2 regions of the Stenotrophomonas sp. 220_Sma genome follow, and region 1 is predicted to be linked to the other one. Evidence: riboswitches for the same ligand, from Rfam matches in the RefSeq annotation. Region 1 holds a riboswitch; the other holds the start of a gene.
What was found. Region 1 has a riboswitch for glycine ahead of ACZLIB_RS20540 (trimeric intracellular cation channel family protein). Riboswitches for the same ligand answer to the same signal wherever they lie in the genome.
Positions count from the first base shown of each region.

Region 2: another riboswitch for glycine. It lies ahead of gcvP (aminomethyl-transferring glycine dehydrogenase); the one in region 1 lies ahead of ACZLIB_RS20540 (trimeric intracellular cation channel family protein).

Region 1 is NZ_CM151348.1:4,397,429-4,409,013, reverse strand. It holds gene ACZLIB_RS20550 (multidrug efflux RND transporter permease subunit) at 1-1,432, opposite strand, end outside; gene ACZLIB_RS20545 (MdtA/MuxA family multidrug efflux RND transporter periplasmic adaptor subunit) at 1,429-2,595, opposite strand; gene ACZLIB_RS20540 (trimeric intracellular cation channel family protein) at 2,881-3,498, opposite strand; glycine riboswitch at 3,583-3,686, opposite strand; glycine riboswitch at 3,700-3,789, opposite strand; gene ACZLIB_RS20535 (GIY-YIG nuclease family protein) at 3,830-4,096, shown strand; gene ACZLIB_RS20530 (hypothetical protein) at 4,170-4,583, shown strand; gene ACZLIB_RS20525 (nuclear transport factor 2 family protein) at 4,652-5,083, shown strand; gene ACZLIB_RS20520 (NAD(P)/FAD-dependent oxidoreductase) at 5,301-6,581, opposite strand; gene ACZLIB_RS20515 (NYN domain-containing protein) at 6,705-7,484, shown strand; gene ACZLIB_RS20510 (glutathione S-transferase family protein) at 7,629-8,249, shown strand; gene ACZLIB_RS20505 (primosomal protein N') at 8,444-10,621, opposite strand; gene ACZLIB_RS20500 (hypothetical protein) at 11,034-11,585, shown strand, end outside.
Region 2 is NZ_CM151348.1:3,627,929-3,639,513, reverse strand. It holds gene gcvP (aminomethyl-transferring glycine dehydrogenase) at 1-2,335, opposite strand, end outside; glycine riboswitch at 2,398-2,500, opposite strand; gene ACZLIB_RS17100 (multidrug effflux MFS transporter) at 2,801-4,027, shown strand; gene ACZLIB_RS17095 (siderophore-interacting protein) at 4,170-5,066, shown strand; gene ACZLIB_RS17090 (hypothetical protein) at 5,150-5,542, shown strand; gene ACZLIB_RS17085 (M2 family metallopeptidase) at 6,013-7,977, opposite strand; gene ACZLIB_RS17080 (phosphoethanolamine transferase) at 8,543-10,192, opposite strand; gene ACZLIB_RS17075 (phosphatase PAP2 family protein) at 10,189-10,956, opposite strand; gene ACZLIB_RS17070 (ArnT family glycosyltransferase) at 11,068-11,585, opposite strand, start outside.

The DNA of each region.
Region 1 (11,585 bases):
AGACCACCAGCGAAATGCCGATGGCTACAGCCAGTGTCACTGCGAACTCATGGAACAGTGCACCCACCAGGTCGGCCATGAACAGCAGCGGGATCAGCACCGCGATCAGCGAAACAGTCAGCGACACCAGGGTGAAGCCGATCTCGGCTGCGCCTTTCAGCGCTGCATCGCGGGGGCTTTCGCCTTCCTCCAGATGGCGGGCGATGTTCTCCAGCATCACGATGGCATCGTCCACCACGAAGCCGGTGGCGATGGTCAGCGCCATCAGGGTGAGGTTGTTGAGCGAATAGCCGGCCAGCAGCATCACCGCGAAGGTGCCGATGAGCGACAGCGGCACCGCGACGCTGGGAATGAGCGTGGCCGGCAGATTGCGCAGGAACACCCAGGTGACCAGCACCACCAGGCCGATGGCCAGTACCAGTTCTTTCTGCACGCCGCGCACCGACGCGCGGATCGATTCGGTGCGGTCGCTCAGTACATTCATCTGCACGCCGGCGGGCAGCGTGGCCTGCAGCTGCGGCAGCAGCGTACGCACCTGCTCGACCACGGCGATCACGTTGGCGCCGGGCTGGCGCTGGATGTTCACCAGCACTGCCGGCGTGGTACCGCTCCAGGCGGCCAGCTGCCGGTTCTCGGCGCCATCGGTAATGGTGGCTACATCGCCCAGCCGCAGCGGCGCGCCGTCGCGCCAGGCCAGTATCAGGGCACGGTACTCATCCACGCTGCGCATCTGATCGTTGGCATCGAGCATCACCGCGCGGATCGGGCCATCGAAACTGCCCTTGGGCAGGTTGACGTTGGCGGCGGCGATGGCGGTGCGGATGTGGTCCATGCCCAGGTTGTTGGCGGCCAGCGCCGCTGGATTGACCTGGATGCGCACCGCCGGGCGCTGGCCACCGGCCAGGCTGACCAGGCCGACGCCGGGCAACTGCGCCAGGCGCTGGGCGATGCGCGTATCCACCAGATCGTGCACCTGCGGCAGCGACAGGCCTTGCGAGGTCACCGCCAAGGTCAGGATGGGGGTGTCGGCCGGGTTGACCTTGCGGTACACCGGCGGCACAGGCAGGTCCCCGGGCAGGAAGCTGCCCGCCGCGTTGATGGCGGCCTGCACGTCCTGCTCGGCCACACCCAGCGACACCTCCAGCCCGAACTGCAGGGTAATGACCGAGGCGCCACCGGAACTGGTCGACGACAGTTGTTTCAGGCCGGGAATCTGCCCGAGTTGGCGCTCCAGCGGTGCGGTGATGGTGCGTGTGGTCAGTTCGGGGCTGGCCCCCGGATACAGCGTGGTGATCTGGATGATCGGGTAATCGACCTGCGGCAGCGCGGCCACCGGCAGCAGGCGATAGGCCAGCACGCCGGACAGCAGCAGCGCCACCATCAGGAGAGTCGTTGCGACCGGGCGCAGGATGAACGGGCGCGAGAGGTTCATGCGCCGGCCTTGGTCGCGGCCTCCTCGGTGATGATCTCCACCGCCGTGCCGTCTTCCAGCCCGTCGATGCCTTCAATCACCACCTTGTCCCCTGCGGCCAGCCCGGAGCGCACGGCCACGCGTCCATCATCGGCTGGACCGAGCACCACGGTGCGGCGTTGTGCCTTGCTGTCCTTGTCGACGATATGCACGTAGTTGCCCTGGCTGCCGAACTGCACGGCGGCATCGGGAATCAGCAGCGCGGGCTGCTCGCCCAGCTGCAGGCGGACGTTGACGAACTGGTTGGGGAACAGCGCCAGATCGTGGTTGTCGAAGTGCGCACGCAGTTTCAACGTGCCGGTGGTGGTATCGATGCGGTTGTCGACGCTGGACAGCGAGCCGCGGGCCAGCTGCCGGCGTTCTTCGCGGTCCCAGGTTTCCACCGCCAGTGCCGGTTGCGCCTGCACGGCATCGAGCAGCGCAGGCAGCTCGGGTTCGGGCACGGTGAACAGCACGCTGATCGGCGCGGTCTGCGCCAGCGTCACCAGGCCTTCGGCATCGCTGGCGCGCACCAGGTTGCCCACGTCCAACCGGCGCAGCCCGACGCGGCCACTGACCGGCGCGGTGATGCGGGTGTACTGCAGCTGCAGGCGCGCTTCATCAACAGACGCCTGATCGCTGAGGCGGCGGCCCTGCAGCTGGCGCACCTTGCTCTGCTGGTCGCTCAGTTCCTGCCCGGACACGTAGTTCTGCTTCTGCAGTTCGCGGTAGCGCTGCAGCTGGCGCTCGGCGTTTTCCAGCTCGGCCAGATTCTGCTGCTGGGTACCCTGAGCCTGTGCCAGCTTCACTTCATACGGGCGCGGGTCGATCTGCGCCAGCAGATCGCCGGCCTTCACCTGCTGGCCTTCCTGGAAATGCAGCCGCAGCAGTTCGCCATCCACGCGGCTGCGTACCACCACGCTGTGCAGCGGGGTGACCGTACCGACCGCCTTCAGGCGCAGCACCAGCGGCTCGGCGCTGGCGCGTGCCACGCGTACCGGCACCGTCTTGCCCGGCGCATCGTCGCTGCTGCCGGCGCCGTTCCGGGGCCACAGCCACCACGCCAGAACGGCGACGAGGGCGATGGCCAGCACCGCCCACAACAGGCGGGCACGACGGAAGCGGGAATTTTCGGCGACAGACATGGGGCATCCTGCGCCCTGCGCGCGCAGGGACATGCGGGCCCGTCGGCGCGTTCACGGCACCACGGGCAGCGGGGAGGGAGTTGTCTGGCGGGGCCGCGGGCGCGGCGTGGCTGGATGCCGTCGCGGCAGCGACGGGGTGACAATGGTAGCCAATCACCCCGGTCAATGCCGCATGACCATGGTCATGCAACGCATTCGGTAGTGCCGGCCGCTGGCCGGCAACCTGCCGGAATCTGCGGGCGCGTGCCGTGTTGCCGGCCAGCGGCCGGCACTACCGTCAAACAATCAATGCACTTCGTCGTGATAGACGAACTTCGGCATTTCCCAGCGGTAGTGGATCGCCAGCAGGCGCAGCGCGAAGCCGCCGCCGAGGCAGCACAGGATCGCGGTGGCGTCGGCCACGCCCCAGTGCAGCAGCAACAGGTAGGCCGCGCCGGTCAGCAGCGCGATGATCGCGTACAGCTCCTTCTGGAAGATCAGCGGCACCTCGTTGCAGAGAATGTCGCGCAGCACGCCGCCGAAGGCGCCGGTCAGCATGCCGGCGATCAGCACGATCGGCATGGCATGGCCGGCCTCGCGCGCGATCGAGCAGCCGATCAGGGTGAAGGCGATCAGGCCCAGGCCATCGAGCACCAGGAAGGTGCGGCGGAAGTGGTGCATCCAGCGCGCCACCCAGGTGGCGATCAGCGCCGCGCACACGGTGAAGCCCAGGTACTCGGGATGCTTCACCCAGCCCAGCGGGTAGTGGCCGAGCAGGATGTCGCGCAGCGAACCGCCCCCGAGGGCGGTGACGCAGGCGATCATGACCACCCCGAACAGGTCCATGCGGCGACGGCCGGCGGACAGCGCGCCGGTCATGGCTTCGGCGGAAATGGCGATCAGGTAGATGATGGACAGCAGCATGGGACAGGCTCCGGGCGCGGTGGGGCCGGCCATGCGCGACTACCGCCACTGCCTGCGCAATGACGGGATGACGATGACCGGTGCCGCTCCCGCTGTCCTTTTGCCTGAGAGTTCAGCGGCGTTGGCCGCGTGCCCCTTCGGCGGATCGTCCCGGGCGTGCCCGGTGACCTCTCTCCAGCTCGGCGAGTCGAATGCATGGTTGGTGGGATTCCAGCCCACCGGCCTGAGCGATCATGGGAGCCTGCGCCTTCGGCGGGCGCCAGCGCGGCGCCTCTCTCCTGCATTCGGGCGCCAGTATATCCGCTGCAGTGCAGCACGGCATAATCCGGGCATGGCCCCGTCCCTCCGCCCGTGGTTCCTGTACCTGCTCGAATGCCGCGATGGCAGCTACTACGCCGGCATCAGCACCGATGTGGAGGCGCGTTTCGCCGCCCACCAGGCCGGCAAGGGCGCGCGCTACACCCGGGCACGGCCGCCACTGCGCGTGCTGGCCGTGCGCGAGTACCCGGACCGGGCCGCCGCCTCGCGGGCCGAGTGGCAGCTCAAGCAGCAGCCGCGCGAACGCAAGCTGGCCTGGCTGCAGGCCCCGGTCCTGTAGATCCACGCCATGCGTGGATGGTGTGCTGGGCCATGCCATCATCGCCACATCCATCGACACAGGAAGCGGTCCGATGAAATCCTGCTGGATGCTGATGTTGACGTTCTGTATCCCCCTGTCGGCCTGCGCCCAGACTCCGCCACCGCTGCAGCACGGGCAGATCGGCAGCGCCGCCGAACTGGCCGCACAGCGCGGCCCGGACACGCCCGAGCCCATCCACCTGCGCCGCGACCAGGTGCCGCCCGATCTGGTCGACCTGATCCCGCTGGCCGAAAAATGGGGCATCGGCGATGACCTGCTGCGCGATGAGATGCAGGAACATGCCACCGACGCGGAAAAGCGCGCGATAGCTGATGCGCTGAAGCATCGGCATGCGCGCATCTCCGCCTGGCTCGACAGTTTCCCGCAGGGCCAGCCGATGACCGACGAAGCGGCCGCGTTCCTGTACATGCAGCTGAGCGTCGACGAAATGGGCCTGATGCAGTAGATCCACGCCATGCGTGGATGCGGCTTGCCCATGCGATGATCGCCCCGCGCCCAGAGCCGGAGACCCGGATGTCCACGATTGCCCTGCTGTTCGCTCTTTCCGCAGCAACGAGCCCTGCCGCCGACCCGGCCACCATCGCGGCCATCGAAGCCACCTGCCACGATTACGTCGACGGCCAGCTGGAGGCCGACCCGCAGCGCGTCGCCCGCTCCCTGCACCCGGACCTGGCCAAGCGCGCGGTGCTCGGCGAGACACCCGACGAGCGACTGGGCCTGCGCCGCATGTCGAAGGAAGAGCTGGTCTCACTGACGAAGCAGGGCGCGTTGAAGACCCCGAAGGATCAATGGAACCGCCGCTGCACGGTGCTGGACGTGACCGGCAACGCGGCCTCGGTGCGGCTGGAAACCCCGTGGTTCGTCGACTACTTCCACATGGGCCGCTTCGACCAGCGCTGGGTCATCGTCAACGCGCTGTGGTACCCGAAACCAAAGGCGCAGTGAGCGATGGGCGCCGCAGGTAGAGCTTGGCTTTCAATTGCCGGTACTGCGAGAAAGGAAGACCTCTGCCGGGTTTGGTCGAAACGGCGAGTGCCCGGCGGCCTGATGAGGCAGTAGAGCCACGCCATGCGTGGCTGAGCTCCATGCGGCCTGCACAGACATTCATCCACGCATGGCGTGGATCTACTCCCAGGCAGAGAACCCGTGTCCGTCTTCGGCCCTAGCGCCCTGGTCGCCGGTCTTCCTGGTCATCACCGAAGATGATGCGCGCGCTGCGCTGGTAGCTCCAGTACGCCACGGCCCAGTTCAGCAGCACCACGATGCGGTTGCGGAAGCCGATCAGGAAGAACACGTGTGCGGCCAGCCAGAACCACCAGGCGAGGACGCCCGAGAGTTGCAGCCTGCCCAGGTGCACGATCGCGGCCATGCGGCCGATGGTGGCCAGGTTGCCGAAGTCGGCGTACTTGAAGGGACCTGGTGCCGGCTTGTCGTCCAGGCGCGCGCGGATCACTTCGGCCACGTACTTGCCCATCTGCTTGGCGGCGGGCGCGACGCCGGGCACCGGCTTGCCATTGGCTTGATTCAGTGCGGCCAGATCGCCGGCCACGAACAGCTCGGGGTGGTCGGGCAGGGTCAGGTCCGGCTGCACCTGCACGCGGCCGGCGCGATCCAGCGGCACATCCAGGGTGCGCGCCAGCGGTGAAGCGGCCACACCGGCGGCCCACACCACAGTGCGGGCCGGCACGAACTGATCACCGAGCTTGAAGCCCTGGCTGTCGATGTCGCTCACCGGGGTGCCGGTCAGCACTTCCACGCCCAGCTTTTCCAGCTGACGGCGCGCCTTCAGCGAAAGCACTTCCGGGAACGAAGACAACACGCGTGGGCCGGCCTCGACCAGCCGCACCTTGGCGCTGGCAGGATCGATGTGGCGGAACTCGTTGCGCAGCGTATGCCGCGCGATTTCTGCCAGGGTGCCGGCCAGCTCAACACCGGTAGGTCCACCGCCGACCACGGCGAAGCTCAGCCACGCCGCCTTCTTCGCGGGGTCCGGTTCGGCCTCGGCGCGCTCGAACGCCAGCAGCAGCTTGCGGCGCAGTGCGATGGCATCGTCCAGCGTCTTCAGCCCGGGCGCATCATCGGCCCATTGGTCGTTGCCGAAGTAGGCGTGGGTGGCGCCGGTAGCCAGCAGCAGGCTGTCGTAGTCCAGCGTGCTGCCATCGGCCATGCGGATCTGCCGGGCCTGCTTGTCGATGGTCACCACTTCGCCCAGGCGGACTTCCACATTGCGCTGGTGGCCGAGGATGTGGCGCAGCGGCGCGGCGATGTCCGGCGCGGACAGGCCGGCGGTGGCCACCTGGTACAGCAGTGGCTGGAACAGATGGTGGTTGCGGCGGTCGACCAGGGTGATGCGTATGCGCTCGCGGGCCAGGGCACGGGTGGCCCAGAGACCGGCAAAACCGCCGCCGACAACAACCAGGTGGGGAACGCGCTCGCGACTCATCGACTCACTCCAGTGGGGGCATTGGGGGAAGCGCCTGGCATCTTCGCACGATGGCGCCCTGTCACGTCAGCGCCCGCATGGATCGGCGATACTCGGGTTCAGGCAACCGCCCGTGAGGAGCCCATGAGCGAACCGGAAAAGCGCATCGCCCTGTTGATCGACGCCGACAACGCGCCGGCCTCGAAGATCGACGAGGTCCTGGCCGAAGTCGCCCGCTACGGCGTGGCCAACGTGCGCCGCGCCTATGGCAACTGGAAGAGCCCGCGGTTGAAGGGTTGGGAGGCCGTGCTGCACGAATATGCGATCCGCCCGATCCAGCAGTTCGCCTACAGCAAGGGCAAGAATGCCTCGGACATGGCGATGGTGATCGATGCCATGGACCTGCTGTACGCGCGCAATCTCGATGGCTTCGCCATCGTGTCCAGCGATGCCGATTTCACCCCGATGGTGATGCGCCTGCTGACCGATGGCGTGAAGGTGTATGGCTTCGGCGAGAAGAAAACCCCGGAGCCGTTCGTCAACGCGTGCTCGAAGTTCACCTATCTGGAAGCGCTGGGCCAGACCCATGCCAGCGTGCCGGATACCGAACAGGCGTCCAGCGAACAGGCATCGAACGAGCCTGTTGCCAACGACGATGCCCGGCCACGCAAGAGCGGTGCGGAAATGCGCAGCGATACGCGGCTGGTGAAGATGCTGCGCCGTGCGGTGTCCTCGGCCGAGGGCGAGGATGGCTGGTCGCACCTTGGCCCGGTCGGCAGCCAGATCGGCAACCAGGCCTCGTTCGACCCGCGCAACTACGGTTACGGCAAGCTCAGTGACCTGCTGGCAGCGATCGGGCTGTTCGAGCTGAAGAAGGACGGCAAGTCCTCCTACGTGCGCGCGCTGCCGAAGAAAAACCGGTAGTGCCGGCCGCTGGCCGGAAAGGAACCGGTAGTGCCGGCCGCTGGCCGGCAGCGCGCAGATGCCCGATTCCACATCCGCCACCCACACACCCACTCCGATCAGGCGTATCGTTGCCGCTCGCATTGCCAGCAAGGAAAAACCCGCATGTTGAAGATCTGGGGCCGCCGCAATTCCAGCAACGTCCGCAAGGTGCTGTGGTGCGCCGAGGAGATCGGCCTGCCGTATGAATCCATCGAAGTCGGTGGCAGCCACGGCGGCACGCAGACGCCGGAGTACCTGGCGATGAATCCCAACAGCCTGGTGCCGGTGATCGAAGACCATGGCCTGCCGCTGTGGGAATCGAATGCCATCGTGCGCTATCTGAGTGCGCGCTACGCGCTGGGCACGCTGTACGCCGAAGACCCGATGGAACGCGCCCAGGCCGAGAAGTGGATGGACTGGAGCACCTCGCGCATGGCGCCGCTGTACACCGACCTGATCTGGGGCATCATGCGCACCGCCCCAGCTGACCGCGACGAAGCGCGCATCAATGCCGCCATCGTGCGTGCCGGTGACTACCTGGCGATGGCCGATGCCACGTTGGCCAGACAGCCGTGGCTGTCGGGCGAGACGTTCGCGATGGGTGACATCCCGCTGGGCTCGCTGATCTATGCCTGGTTCGAACTGCCCATCCAGCGCCCGGACCTGCCGCACCTGGCCGACTGGTACGCCCGCCTGCGCGAACGCCCGGCCTACCAGCGCGGCGTGATGTCGCCGCTGACCTGAGGGGTAGCGCCGGGCCATGCCCGGCGAGCGTGGTATGCGGAGGACCGCCGGGCATGGCCCGGCGCTAGCGTTCGTCTGCCTCAATACAGATCCGTCGGGTCCATACGGACCGACGGTAGAGTCGAGCTTGCTTGACTGTTTCTGGCGCACGGCAGTCGAGCAAGCTCGACGCTACGCAGCATTGGGCAGCGCCCTCAATACAGATCCGTCGGATCCACATCCAGGGACCAGCGCACCTTGCGTGCCTCCGGCAGCGCATACAGCTGCGGCACCAGTTGGGCCAGCACGCCATGCAGCGGTGGCCGCTGAAGCGCGGACAGCAACAGCTGCGTGCGCTGGTAACCGGCACGCCGCGGCATCGGCGCCGGCATGGGCCCATAGGCCTCGACCACGTTCTGTTCGCCCAGCAACTGCCGCGCCGCCAGCAGGAACGCATTGGCATGCTCGACCTGCTGTGCCTCGGCGCGCATCAGTGCCAGATGCGCGAACGGCGGGAATCCGGCGGCCTGGCGCTGGTTCAACTCGGCCTGCGCGAACGGGTGGTAGCCACCGCTCACCAGGGTTTCCAGCAGCGGATGCCCGGGGTGATGGGTCTGCAGCCAGACCTCGCCGGGATCGCGTGCACGGCCGGCGCGGCCAGCGACCTGGATCAGCTGCTGTGCCAGTTTTTCACTGGCACGGAAGTCGGCCGAGAACAGCCCTTCGTCGATGCCCACCACCACCACCAGTGTCAGCTTCGGCAGGTCGTGGCCCTTGGCCAGGATCTGCGTGCCGACCAGGATGCCGGGTTGGTCGCCCAGCCTCGCCAGCTGCTGTTCCAGTGCGTCGCGTCGTGAGGTGGTGCCGCGGTCGATGCGCACCACCGGAAAATCGGCGAAGGCGGCGGTGAGGTGCTCTTCCAGGCGTTCGGTGCCGATGCCCTGCGGCTGCAGCGCCAGGCTGCCGCAGGCCGGGCATGCCAGCGGCGCCGGTTGCCGCGCACCGCAGTGGTGGCACTGCAGCCGGCGGCCGCCACCATGCACGGTCATCGGTGCATCGCAGCGGTTGCACGGTGCGGTCCAGCCGCAGTCGTGGCACAGCAGCACCGGCGCATAGCCACGGCGGTTCTTGAACACCAGCACCTGCTGGCCACGCTGCAGGTGCTCGCCGATGCCGGCCAGAACATCGGCCGAGAGGCCATCGTGCAATGGCCGTTTGCGCACATCAAGGATGCGCACGCGCGGTGGTCGTGCATCGCCGGCACGCTGCTTCAGGCGCAGGTGGGTGTAGCGCCCGGCATAGGCGTTGTGCAGGGTTTCCAGCGAGGGCGTGGCACTGCCCAGCAGCACCGGGATGCCCAGGGCCTTGGCCCGCACCAGGGCGAAATCGCGCGCGTGGTAGCGGATGCCGTCCTGCTGCTTGTAGCTGCCGTCATGTTCCTCGTCGATGATCAGCAGACCGGCCTGCGGCAGCGGCGTGAACACTGCCGAGCGGGTGCCGACAATGACGCGTGCTTCACCACGTGAGGCGGCTGCCCAGACGCGAGCGCGCTCATTATCGTTCAAGCCCGAATGCAGCGCATGCACGGCGATGCCGAGGCGGCCGCGGAAGCGTGCCAGGGTCTGCGGAGTCAGGCCGATTTCCGGCACCAGCACCAGCGCCTGCCTGCCCTGTGCCAGGCAATGGATGATCGCCTGCAGGTAGACCTCGGTCTTGCCGCTGCCGGTCACGCCATCCAGCAGGAAAGGCTGGAAGCCGTCGGCGGCGTTGATCGCAGTCACGGCCTCGGCCTGGTCCGGGTTGAGCGTGGGCCCGGGCAGCGGCTGCGCATGCTGCGGTGCCACCGTCATCGCCACGCGCTCGGCCAGTGCACGCTTGGCCAGACTGCGTGCGGCGGTGCGCCAGTCCTCCATGCGTTCGCCCAGTACGTCTTCATCCACCACGGCCTCGGCCAGCAGTTCGGCCAGCTGCCGCGGGCGGCTGCCGGCGCGCAGCTTCCCGCGCTGGGCATGGCCTTCGGGTGTCAGTTGCCAGCCCCAGTGATGGGTGTCGGGCAGGGCCTCGCCGTGGCGCAGCGGGCCGGGCAGGGCGGTGCTGAGTACTTCGCCCAACGGCGCGTGGGTGTAGCGCGCCAGCCACTGCAGGCTCTGCCACAGCTCACCCTGCAGCAGCGGCTGCGGGTCGCACCAGGCCAACGCCTGGCGGAGTCCCTGGCCGTCGTCGGTCTGGCCGTGTCCCACCACCACACCGACCAGCTCACGGTTGCCGAACGGCACCTTCAGGCGGCAGCCGACCGCAACCGTGGGGGCCACGCCCTCCGGCGACAGGTAGTCGAACAGGCGGGGCAGGGGGACGGGCAGGGCGACCTGCAGGGTCGGAATCGGTGAAAGCATCGGGCCAGTGTACCGGGCCATGCGCGCGCGAATGGCGGAGTGGGCGGCGGCGGGGCGGGGCCCGTTGAATCATAAATGTCACCTAAATATCGGTGTCCATTGGAGATTCAGTCTTATCCACATGTTCTGTGGATAACGCTGTGCGTTACCGGTCGGCGGGCGCGCAGGAGGCCGATGGCGACGGCCTCACGCTCGGGTTGGTCAAAAAATCGCCATACTTTAAAATCCATCAAAATCAATGATTTAAGTGTGAAGCAATGCTGAAACAGAGTGAATTCAGCTGGATGCCACAGTTTCCTGCGCAGGCAGCGTGGTGCTGTGCACAACCTGCAGCACGAAGTGCCTGTGGGCGCAAGTCCTACGGGCGCCGATGGCCTGCCGCTATCATGCGGGCAGACCTTTGGAGTGATCGATGACGGCTGTGCCCGCCCCTGTTTCCTCGACCGCGGCCGGCGCGCTGTCGGCGTTCCTGCGAGGTGTTGAACGCCGCGCCCTGGTGGTGGCTGAACTGCAGTGCGGCGATGCTGCCCGGGCCGAACAGACCCTGGTGGCGGTGATGCGCGCGTTTGCGGCGGTCGCCAGTGACCTGCCGATGGCGCAGTGGCCAACCCGCTTCTGGACCCTGCTGGGCCAGCGCCAAGCGCTGCGTGAGCCGGTGGGCGGCCAGTGGGAGCCGCCGCTTGCCGCCTTGGGCCAGATGGGACCGTTGCCGCGCCTGGCGCTGTTGCTGCGGGTGGGCGGCAGCCTGGATGAAGGTATCGCCACGCGCGTGCTCGACCAGGACGAAGCCGGCTACCAGCAGTTGCTGGCCGATGCCTGCCCGCGTGACGCGCACGGCCAGCCCGACGCCTCGGCCTGGCGCCAGCTGGCCGAACAGGTGCAGCTGCGCATCCGCGATCTGCCCGTCAAACGCCTGCAGCAGCTGCAACAGCCGGCCGCACCGACGAACAGCAGTGAAGCGCCG
Region 2 (11,585 bases), 770 kb from region 1:
TGGCGTTGAGCTGCGCGACCTGGGTGGCCTTGCGCAGGCCGTCGCGGCCCATCATCGCGATGTACATCCAGCTGATCGGCAGGATCGAGGCGCTGCCGAAGCTGGCTGCGCTGACCATGCCGACCGGGCCGTTGTCACCCAGCTTGCCCGGCAGGAACGGTGCCAGGTGCTCCTTCACCGCGCACGGGCCGACGCCCGGGCCGCCGCCGCCGTGCGGGATGCAGAAGGTCTTGTGCAGGTTCAGGTGCGAAACGTCCGAACCCCACTTGCCCGGCTTGGCCACGCCCACCAGGGCGTTCATGTTGGCACCGTCGGTGTACACCTGGCCGCCGTGCTGGTGGATGATCTCGCAGATCTCCACCACCTCTTCCTCGAACACGCCGTGCGTGGACGGGTAGGTCATCATGATCGCGGCCAGGCGGTCGCTGTACTTCTCGGCGTTGAGGCGGATGTCCTCGACGTCGACGTTGCCGTTGGCATCGGTCTTGGTCACCACCACCTTCATGCCGCACATCTGTGCCGAAGCCGGGTTGGTGCCGTGTGCCGAATCCGGGATGAGGCAGATGTCGCGGTGGCCTTCGCCGCGCGAGCGGTGGTAGGCGCGGATCGCCAGCAGGCCGGCGTACTCGCCCTGTGCGCCGGAATTCGGCTGCAGGCTGACCGCGTCGTAGCCGGTGCATTCGACCAGCATCGCTTCCAGCGTGTCGATCAGTTCCTTGTAGCCCAGCGCCTGGTCGGCCGGCACCAGCGGGTGGATCTGCGAGAACTCCGGCCAGGTCACCGGGATCATCTCGGCGGTGGCGTTGAGCTTCATGGTGCACGAGCCCAGCGGGATCATCGTGCGGTCCATTGCCAGGTCCTTGTCGGCCAGCGAACGCAGGTAGCGCAGCAGCTCGTGCTCGCTGTGGTGGGTGTTGAACACCGGGTGGGTCAGGAAAGCGGACTGGCGCAGCAGGCCGGCCGGCAACGCGTCGGCGGTGCTGGCATCCAGCGCGTCGACGTCCAGCGTGGCACCGAACACGGCAGCCACGGCCACGATGTCGGCGCGGGTGGTGGTTTCGTCCAGGCTGATGCCGACCGAGTCGCTGTCGATCGCGCGCAGGTTGTAGCCGGCGGCGCGGGCCTTGGCGTGGATCTCATCGGCATGCACGCCGGTGACATGCAGGGTGTCGAAGAAGTCACCACCGACCTGCACGCCGGCGTTGCGCAGCGCGGCGGCCAGGATCGAGGCCAGGCGATGGGTGCGGCGGGCGATGCGGGTCAGGCCGTCCGGGCCGTGGTAAACGGCGTACATCGAGGCCATCACCGCCAGCAGCACCTGTGCGGTGCAGATGTTGGACGTGGCCTTCTCGCGGCGGATGTGCTGCTCGCGGGTCTGCAGGGTCAGGCGGTAGGCCGGGTTGCCCTGCGCGTCGATCGAGACGCCGATCAGGCGGCCCGGCATCGAGCGCTTGTAGGCGTCACGGCAGGCCATGAAGGCGGCGTGCGGGCCACCGAAGCCGAACGGCACGCCGAAACGCTGGCTGTTGCCGACCACGATGTCCGCGCCCCATTCGCCCGGAGCGGCCAGCAGGGTCAGGGCCAGCAGGTCGGTGGCCACGGCCACCAGGCCGCCGCGTGCGTGCACGGCATCGACCAGCGCCTTGTAATCGCCCACCTGGCCGAAGGTATCCGGATACTGCAGCAGCAGGCCGAAGGCTTCCGCTTCCAGCGCTTCGGCCGGAGTGCCGACGCGCAGCACGATGCCCATGGGCTCGGCGCGGGTGCGCAGCAGTTCCAGCGTCTGCGGGTGCACGGCGTCGTGCACGAAGAAGGTGTCCGACTTCGACTTGGCCGAACGCTTGGCCAGGGTCATCGCTTCGGCGGCGGCAGTGGCTTCGTCCAGCAGCGAGGCGTTGGCGATTTCCATGCCGGTGAGGTCGGCGCACAGGGTCTGGAAGTTGATCAGCGCTTCCATGCGGCCCTGCGAGATTTCCGCCTGGTACGGGGTGTAGGCGGTGTACCAGGCCGGGTTTTCCAGGATGTTGCGCAGGATCACGTTCGGCGTGTGGGTACCGTAGTAGCCCTGGCCGATGAAGCTGCGCAGCACGGTGTTCTTGTCGGCGATCGCACGGATCTTCGCCAGTGCCTGCACTTCGGTCATCGATTCCGGCAGTGCCAGCGGCGCCGGCGACTTGATCTTGGCCGGTACGATGGCATCGGTCATGCCATCCAGCGACGCGTGGCCGACGACATCGAGCATCTGCGCGATCTCGGCGTCGTTGGGGCCGATGTGGCGCTCGACGAACGCATTGTGGTGCTCGAGCTCACGCAGGGAAGGGGTGTTCTGGGACATGGCGAAGGATCCGTCAGGAAAGGGCACACGCACGGGCACAAGCCGCCGGTCGGCGGTCTGCGGGGCGCCCCTCTGTCCTTTTGCCTGAGAGTTTGGAAGCGCGGCGAACCGCAGCTTCGTGCCCCTTCGGCGCCGGATCGAACCGGTCTCTCCAGAGTTGTGTTACGGGTGGTATCGGGCCTGAGCGATTACGGGCGTTGCGCCTTCGGCAGCGGTGTTCCGCTTCTCCCACCGTGTTGCCCGCCGATTATAGCCCGTTGCGGGCGCGCCGGCCGCCTCCAGGCATGGCCGCCGCGCCTGAATGGCCGATGGCCCGGCCGTGCGTTTTGTGCACCGCTGCATGGCATCGGGCGCAATCCCCACCTATGATGGGTGGATACCCGAATTAATCTGGCGCCGTCCCTGCTGCAGGGGGACCGGCGCCCGCCGTGCGTGCCGCGCATGGCCCTGCCGGACGCCTTCTCCATGACCGCCGCTGTTGCTCCTTCCACCCGCCGCATGGCCCTGCTGCTTGCCGGCCTGGCCATGTTCGGTCCGTTCTCGATCGACACCATCTTCCCGGCGTTCCCGCAGCTGGCCCAGCGCCTGGCGGTGGACGAAGTGGCGGTGCAGCAGACCATCAGCGTGTACCTGCTGTTCTACGGCCTGATGAGCCTGGCGCACGGCCCGCTGTCCGATGCCTGGGGCCGCAAGTGGGTGATCCTCGGTGGCCTGGTGGTGTTCGTCGGCGCCTCGGTCGGCTGCGCGCTGTCCACCGACCTCACCACGCTGCTGGCGTTCCGCGCGCTGCAGGGCCTGTCGGCAGGTGTCGGCATGATCGTCGGCCGAGCGGTGATCCGCGACCTGTACCACGGCCACGACGCGCAGCGACTGATGAGCCAGGTGTCGATGCTGTTCGGCATCGCCCCGGCCATCGCACCGATCATCGGCGGCTGGATCCTGCTCAGCGGCGCCGGCTGGCCACTGATCTTCTGGTTCCTGGTGGTGTTCGGGCTGGTCCTGCTGGCGGCCACTGCGCGCTACCTGCCGGAGACCCATCCGGTTGAAGCGCGCGTGCCGTTGTCGCCGCGCACGTTGATGCGTGATTACCTGCGCATCGGCTTCAACCCGCGCTTCCTGCGCCTGGCGCTGGCCGGCAGCATCGGCTTCGGTGGCATCTTCCTGTACATCTCCTCGGCGCCGGTGTTCGTGATGCAGCACCTGCATCTGGGCGAGGGCGGCTTCGCCTGGCTGTTCATCCCCACCATCGGCGGCATGACCACCGGCTCGTTCCTGTCTGGGCGCATGGCCGGGCACACCACGCCTACCCGCCAGGTCGCCATCGGTTTCGGCCTGTGCGCGCTGTCGGTGCTGTTGAACGTCGGCTACGTGGCGCTGGCCCCGCAGTTCGTGCTGCCGTGGGCGGTGCTGCCGATCTTCCTGGGCGGCATGGGCATGGCGCTGATCTTCCCGATCCTGGCGCTGGCGGTGCTGGACATGTACCCGCACCAGCGCGGCCTGGCCTCGTCGCTGCAGGCCTTCGTGCAGCTGATGATCAGCACCGTGGTGGCCGGCGTGGTGTCGCCGCTGCTCAGCGCCAGCCCGCTGCACCTGGCCTTGGGCCAGGCCGCGTTCTTCGGCGCCGGCTTCGTGTTCTGGTACTGGGAACACCAGCGCGAGCGCGCGGCGCAGGCAGCCTGCACGGGCCATTGAGCAGCGCGCAGGGGTAGGGCGGACGGGGATGCCGGCACATCCTTGCAGCCGCGGACAACCGGACTAGGCTGGGCATTCCAGCCAGCCGGTGCGTGGATGCACGACAGCCAGCCAATCCGATGTCGTTGCATGAGGTTCCCCCATGGCTGCGCAGCAGACCTACCGCCTGTTCGAGGTGGCGCTGAAGGAGCGCCGCGTTCTCTCCCCTTCCCTGGACCGCATGGTGTTCACCGGTGCCGACGTGGCGCGGATGAAGACCGAAGGCCCGGACCAGCGGATCAAGGTGTTCTTCCCCTTGCCCGGCCAGGAGGTGCCACAGGTCCCCAGCGGCGAGGACTGGTACCCGCGCTACCGGGCGCTGCCGGACGATCAGCGCCCGCCGATGCGCACCTACACGATCCGCCAGCTACGCGCCGAGCAGGGCGAGGTCGACGTCGATTTCGTCATCCACGGCGTGACCGGGCCCGCTTCACGCTGGGCCATGCATGCAAGGCCGGGAGACCGCGTGGTGCTGCTGGCCCCGGACGCCGACTGCGCCGAGAGCAGCGAAGGCTGGGAGTGGAAACCGCCGGTAGGGATTGGCCAGGTACTGCTGGTGGCTGACGAGACCGCCTTGCCGGCAGTGGCCGGCATCCTCGAGGAACTGGCAACCATGGCGGATCCGCCGCGCACGCTGGCCCTGCTGGAAGTGGCCCAGGCCGGCGACGCGGTACCGCTGAAGGCGCCGGCCACGGCCGAGCTGGTCTGGCTGCCGCGCGGGCAGGCGGACTATGGGCAGCCCCTGCTGCAGGCGGTCCAGGAACGGCTGTCAGCGACCTCGAGCGTGGCTGCTGGCGATGCGCTGGAGGAGATCGACGTCGATACGCAGATCCTCTGGGAGCAGGCCGATGCCAGCGTGGCCGGGCCGCTGTATGCCTGGGTGGCCGGCGAGGCGGGTGCGGTGATGGCGATCCGCCGCCATCTGGTGCGTGACTGCGGGCTGGACCGTCGCGCGATCACCTTCATGGGCTACTGGCGGCACGGCAAGGTGCTGGACTGACCGTACTGGATCGAGCACGCGTGAAGCAGCGCTGCGGGCGGGGTGCGCTATCCTTGCGCCCCCCTTCGCAGCGGTACCGCACCATGTCCACCAGCTCCAAGACCCGCCGCGACCAGCGCCGTCGCCAGGAAAAGCAGGCCGCCAACAAGGCCGCCGCGCAGGCATCGCCGGTGGAACCGCATGCCGAGCTGCGCGATGCGCAGCGCACCCTGCTGGCCGGTGTCGTGCGCCGTGACGGCGAATGGGTGCTGGGCATGGACGGCCGCATCGCTGGCCACAGCGAGAGTGCTGCGCAGGTGCTGGCGCTGATCATGCAGGCCGGTGAACTGCACGAGCGCAACGGCACGCCGGTGCGCCTGATGTACTCCGATGCGCTGCGCGATGCCGCGCAGGCCGAAGCGAAGGAGAAGGGCCAGACCTTCGAGGAATTCAAGGCCGAGCTGGCCGCAGCGATGGCCGCGAAGAAGAACAGCTGACAGGCATTTCGGTAGAGCCGGCCGCTGGCCGGCTGCCGGTTGGGTCTTCATCGCGGAGTTGCCGGCCAGCGGCCGGCACTACCGGAAAGGGGCGGATCCTCGCGGACCCGCCCCTTTTCTCAATTCGCCGCCGGGGCCGCGTTGGCCTGCCAGCCGCACATCTGGCCTTCGTTTGATTGCTGTTTCGGTAGAGCCGGCCGCTGGCCGGCTGCCAGACAGATGTCCACCGTGCAGTTGCCGGCCAGCGGCCGGCACTACCGGAAAGGGGCGGGTCCTCGCGGACCCGCCCTTTTCTCAATTCGCCGCCGGGGCCGCGTTGGCCTGCCAGCCACACATCTGGCCTTCGTTTGATTGCTGTTTCGGTAGAGCCGGCCGCTGGCCGGCTGCCAGACAGATGTCCACCGTGCAGTTGCCGGCCAGCGGCCGGCACTACCGGAAAGGGGCGGATCCTCGCGGACCCGCCCCTTTTCTCATTTCGCCGCCGGGGCCGCGTTGGCCTGCCAGCCGCACATCTGGCCTTCGTTCTGCTGCTTCAGCCACTCGTTGACCGGGGTGAAGTACTCGATCATCGGGCCGGCATCGAGCTTGTCGGTGCCGGTCAGTTCCTTCAGTGTGGCCTGCCACGGCTGGCTGGCACCCTTGCTCAGCATCGCCCAGTACTTCTGGCCGGCTTCCTTGTTGCCGTAGAAGGTGCACTCATGCAGCGGGCCCTTGTAGCCGGACGCGTCGCACAGGCCCTTGTAGAACTGGAACTGCAGGATGCGCGCCAGGAAGTAGCGGGTGTACGGGGTGTTGCCCGGCACGTGGTACTTCGCGCCCGGATCGAAGAACTCTTCGCCACGGGTGCTGGCCGGCGCCACGCCCTGGTACTTGGCCTTCAGGTCCCACCACGCCTTGTTGTAGTTGTCGGCGGTGATCGAACCATCGAACACGCCCCAGCGCCAGCGGTCGATCATCAGCCCGAACGGCAGGAACGACACGCCCGACAGCGCCATGCGCATCTGGTTGTTGATGACCGCTTCGCGGCTTTCGGTCGGCGCATCAACCAGGCCGATCGAGCTGAGGTACTTGGGCGTCATCGCCAGCACGATGGTGTCGCCGATCGCTTCATGGAAGCCATCGTTGGCACCGCCCTGGAACAGCGGCGGCAGCGGGTTGTAGGCCAGGTCGTAATAGATGTGGCCCAGCTCGTGGTAGATGGTGGTGAAGTTCTCTTCGTTCGGCTTGATGCACATCTTGGTGCGCACGTCGCCTTCCATGTTCATGTCCCAGGCGCTGGCGTGGCAGACCACGTCGCGATCGTCGGGCTTGATGAACTGGGTCTTTTCCCAGTACGACTGCGGCAGCGACGGCATGCCCAGCGACACGTAGAAGTCCTGGGCGCGCTCGGTCATCTGCTTGGCGGTACGCAGTTCGGCCTCGCGCTGTGCCTTGTACTGCGCCGCTACGTTGGCATCCTTGCCGGCCTTGGCCAGCGCCGCGCTCAGGTTGGTCTGGTACTGCTTTTCAAGCGCTGCAGTGATGTCCAGGCTGCCGGCACCCGGATACGGCTCCAGCTGGTCCCACAGATTCGACCAGTCCTGCTGCCACATGTTGCCCAGCAGGTGCGCGGCGATCAGGCCGTTGCCTACTTCGGCCTTGTCCTTGCCGTAGGTCTTGTCCAGCTTGCCGCGTGCGTAGCAGTGCAGCTGCTCGTACATCGGCTTGACCTGTTCCCACAGGCGATCGGTTTCCGGGCCGATCTGTTCCGGCGGCATGTCATAGCCGCTGCGCCACATCTGGCCGGCATCGGTGAAGCCCATGCCCTTGGCGCCTTCGTTCACCAGGCCGACGAACTTCTGGTAGTCGCCGCGCATGCTCTTGGTGGTGCTGTGCCAGCCCTGCCAGGCATCGAGCTGCTTGTCGTAGTCGCGGCTGCGCGCGAGCACCTGCTCCAGCTCGCCCAGCTGGCGGCAGGAGTTGGGATCGTTGGCATCGGTGCAGTACTTGCCGGCACCGTAGCTGCCTTCCATGCGGGTGGCGATCTGGGTCAGCTCGGCCAGCTTGGCAGGGTCACGCGGTGCCGGCATCGAGGACATCAGCTTCAGCAGGTGGATCGCGCGCTTGCTGTCCTCGCTCATCGGCTTGCCGTCGAACCTGGCGGCCTGTTCGATCCAGCTGTTGAGCTGGGTCAGCGAGCGCTCGTTGGCCTTGGCCGCGATGCGCTCCGAATCACTGTTGATGTAGGTGGAGGACAGCCACTGCGCCGAGGTCATCTCCGGGTAGGCGGCCTTGAATTCGGCATTGATGCGGGCCACGAACTGGTCGGCGGTTTCGCCGGCCGGGGCGCTGCTGCTGGCGGTATCGGTGCCTGGCGCAGCTTCCTTCTTGCAGGCGGCCAGGGCCAGCGTGGCGGCGGCGACAGCCGAGGCCAGCAGGAGATGACGGTGTTTCACGGGCGGTCCTTGGGTGGTGAACGACGGCCGAAGGCTAGTGGGCAGTCGCCGCCACTGCAAGTGGCGGAAGTCGGTTGGGTTCGGCAGGGCTGCGCCCTGCACCCGCCGAAGCAACGGCAAAGGCCGAAGCAACAGCAGAAGCGGGCGATCCGTGGTTTGGCGGGGCGGTGTGGACTTGCAGGACACGCCGTAAACCCGTCCATGGGGGCTCGATGGCGCCATCCATGGCGCCAACGGTCCTGCAAGCCCACACCGCCCCACCTCTGACAGTTCCCCGCGATCTGGTAGATCCACGCCATGCGTGGATGGAATCTGTCAGATATTCGAAATTGATCGATTGAGATTCAACAGGTCGCAGGAAACTGTCAAAGGCGGGGTGGGTCCGGTGGCGGGGGTGTCAGCCGCATGGATGCGGCTGCCAAGCCTCCAGGGACGGATTCACGGCGTCCCCCGCCACCGGACCCACCCCGCCATCCCACGGAATGCACGCTGTTGCTGTTGCTTCGGCCGTTGCGGTTGCGGTTGCCTCTGCAGGTGCAGGGCTGCAAGCCCTGCCGAACAACCCTCAACCCTCGCAGTTGGCGAATACGTCGCGGTCGCGCTCGTACAGCGAGGTCTTCACCTGCATCAGGCCCAGCACCGACGGGAACAGGTTGTCATGGTCGGTGTAGGCCGCCGAACGCTTGCGCACGCACTGCAGGTCCAGCCCGCGGCTGCTGGCGAAGCCCTGCGAGAACCACATCGTCATCGGCACCCGGGTCTGCTCGGCCGGGGCGATGGCGTAGGGCACGCCATGCAGGAATAGGCCCTTCTCGCCCAGCGACTCGCCGTGGTCGGACAGGTAGATCATCGCCGTGTCGTAGTCCTGCATGCCCTGCAGCGTACCGATGGTCTTGGTCAGGAAGTGATCGGTGTACAGCACGGCGTTGTCGTAACTGTTGGTGATCTCTTCGCGCGAGCAGCGGCCGATGTCGCGGGTATCGCAGGTGGGGGTGAAGCGGCGGAACGCGGGCGGGTAGCGCTCGAAGTAGGCCGGGCCGTGGTTGCCCAGCTGATGCAGCACCACCACCCGGTCGCCCGGCTTTGCACGCACCTGGGTGGCCAGGTCCTGCAGCAGGATTTCGTCCATGCAGCGGCCGTCAGCGCACAGGCCCGGGGTGGTCGCATCGGACAATGACTGGAAGTCCAGGCCTTCGCACACGCCCTTGCAGCCAGACTGGTTGTCACGCCACAGCGGCGCGATGCCGGCGCGGTTCAATACGTGCAGCAGCGACTGGTGCGCGCGGATCTTCTTCTCGTCGTAGTCATGGCGGCCCCATGGCGAGAACAGGCACGGCAGTGAAACCTCGGTGCTGGTACCGCACGAATGCATATCCGGGAAATTGACCACACTGGCCTGGGCCAGTTCCGGGGTGGTGTTGCGGCCACCGTTGAGGCCCCAGTTCTGCGCGCGCACGGTCTCGCCCATGACGATCACCAGCAGGCGCGGCTTGCTGGCCGGCGCGCGCGGGGTGGCCTTGGCATCGGTGCCGATCGGCAGTTTCGGCGCGCGCTGCACCGGATTGTCGCCACGCAGTGCACGCGGCATGCCCAGCAGTACGTTGGCCGGCGTCGCGAGGTAACGCACTTCGCGCTGGTTGCGCATCAGTGCGGAGACGTCCTGGAACGAGATCAACGCGCCGCCGACGGCAGTCACCGCCGCCACCACCAGGAAGCCGAGGCGCCACAGCAGGCTGCGGCCCCAGCTGCGACGGCGCAGCTGCACGCGCCACAGCACGATCATCGGCAGCACCGCCAGCAGCAGTACCGGCCACAGCAGTGACACGGTCATCAGCTCGCGGCTTTCCTTGGGGTCGGTCGCCAGCACGTTGCGCAGCATGTCCGCATCCAGGTAGATGTGGTAGCGGCTCATGTAGTGCGCAGCGAAGGCGGTTACCAGCAACAGCAGGCTGATCACCACCTTGGCGTTCCAGCGCCAGACCAGGATGCCCAGCAGCACGCCGTGCGCACCCAGCAGCAACAGCAGCAGCGACAGCGCGTAGCGCAGGCTGCCCGGATGGCTGGCCATCGCGCTGTGCCAGAACAGGCCATTGCCTGCCACCGCGAAGAACAGGCTGGTCAGTGCGATCAGTGCTTCGGTGGACAGCTGCGGCCGCCAGCGGCGAAGGTTCGCCAACGCGGGAAGGCGGGCGGGGCGTTGGACCGATGCACTCATGCGTTTGCCTCCTGGCGGTGGGGACGGTCCAGCTGACGGCGGGCCAGGACGCGCTTGACGATCAGATACAGGCCCAGCGAAAGCAGCCAGCAGATCAACGCAGTAGCAACGTCATGCGAAAGGAAATGCGCGCCCCGCAGCTGCTGGCTCACGCCGAATACCAGGCCGGTGCCAAGGCCGATCCACAACCCGGCCCAGCGCCATGAAGGGCGCCACAGCAAGGCGAAAAAGTACAGGGACAACCATGCATAACCTGCGCTGGCGTGGCCGGCCGGGAAGCAGGCCTGCGCGGCCATGCCTGCGGGGCGCGCCGTGAAAAGCCCGATGAACGGCTGGTGGCCGCCGTAGCGCAGCAGGTCCCAGGGGCATTCCATGGGCACCAGCGACTTCAGCAGGGAGATCACACCGGTGCCCAGGGCCATGGCAATCACGACATAAAGCAGCGCCCACCGCAGGGTGCGATCGCGACCCTTTCGCCAGTGGTGGAAGCACAGCAGGATCGCCACGAGCGCAGCAGCCGTGCTCAGCCACTTGCCGGCCTTGTGCACCACCGTGCGGGTGACCCAGGCGTCCTGTAGCGCCCAATGGCCACCCTCAAGGCGGAACAGGTGATCGGCCACCCATTGGTCGCCGCCGAAACCCATCAGCAGCGTAAACACGGGCAGACCGATTACGACAGGCAGCCAGAGGTGAGTTACGGCGAATTTTGACGCCAGTGGCGATGTCGCAAGCGGCGCTACCGAATCAAGGGGACGGACGGGCATGCTGGGAAAGGGCGGGTCGGGAATCCGCGGCCATGCTCGTCACCTGGATGTCGGAGAAGGGTCGGACGCTCGTTCGTGCCGGGTTAATGCTTGCCCGGCACGTGTCAGCGTTCAGTCTTCTTCAGCGGTCGCGCCGGCCCGTTCGGCGTGGCATTCCGCGTCCCACGCGGTACCGGGAAGCAGTTGCCAGCGATTCCTGTTGGCAATACCGATATCGATCACCTTGCCCGGGTCCACGCACGGGCTCATCGCATCGTCCAGCACCAGCAGCCAGCGCTTGTCCGGTGCCTCGGCCAGCCACGGGCCGGCGTCGTGCCACTGCTCGGCCCAGGGCCGCTTGAAGCCGAACTCGCGCACCGGCCGGTCGGCCTGCAACAGGTTCTGCTCGCGCCAGGCCACCAGCGCCAGTTCGGCGTCGGGTCCGATCCGCGCGCCCACCCGGCGCATGAGTGCCGACGCCGAAGCGAAGGGGTCCAGGGCAGGCATCAGCACCAGGCCGTAGAGCATCCACAGCATGCCGTGGGTCAGCAGTACCAGCGTCGCGGCACGGCGTACCCGCAGCCACACGATCAGCGTGGCCAGGGCAATGGCGAAGGTCAGCAGGCCATCGCCCAGCACCGGCAGCAACG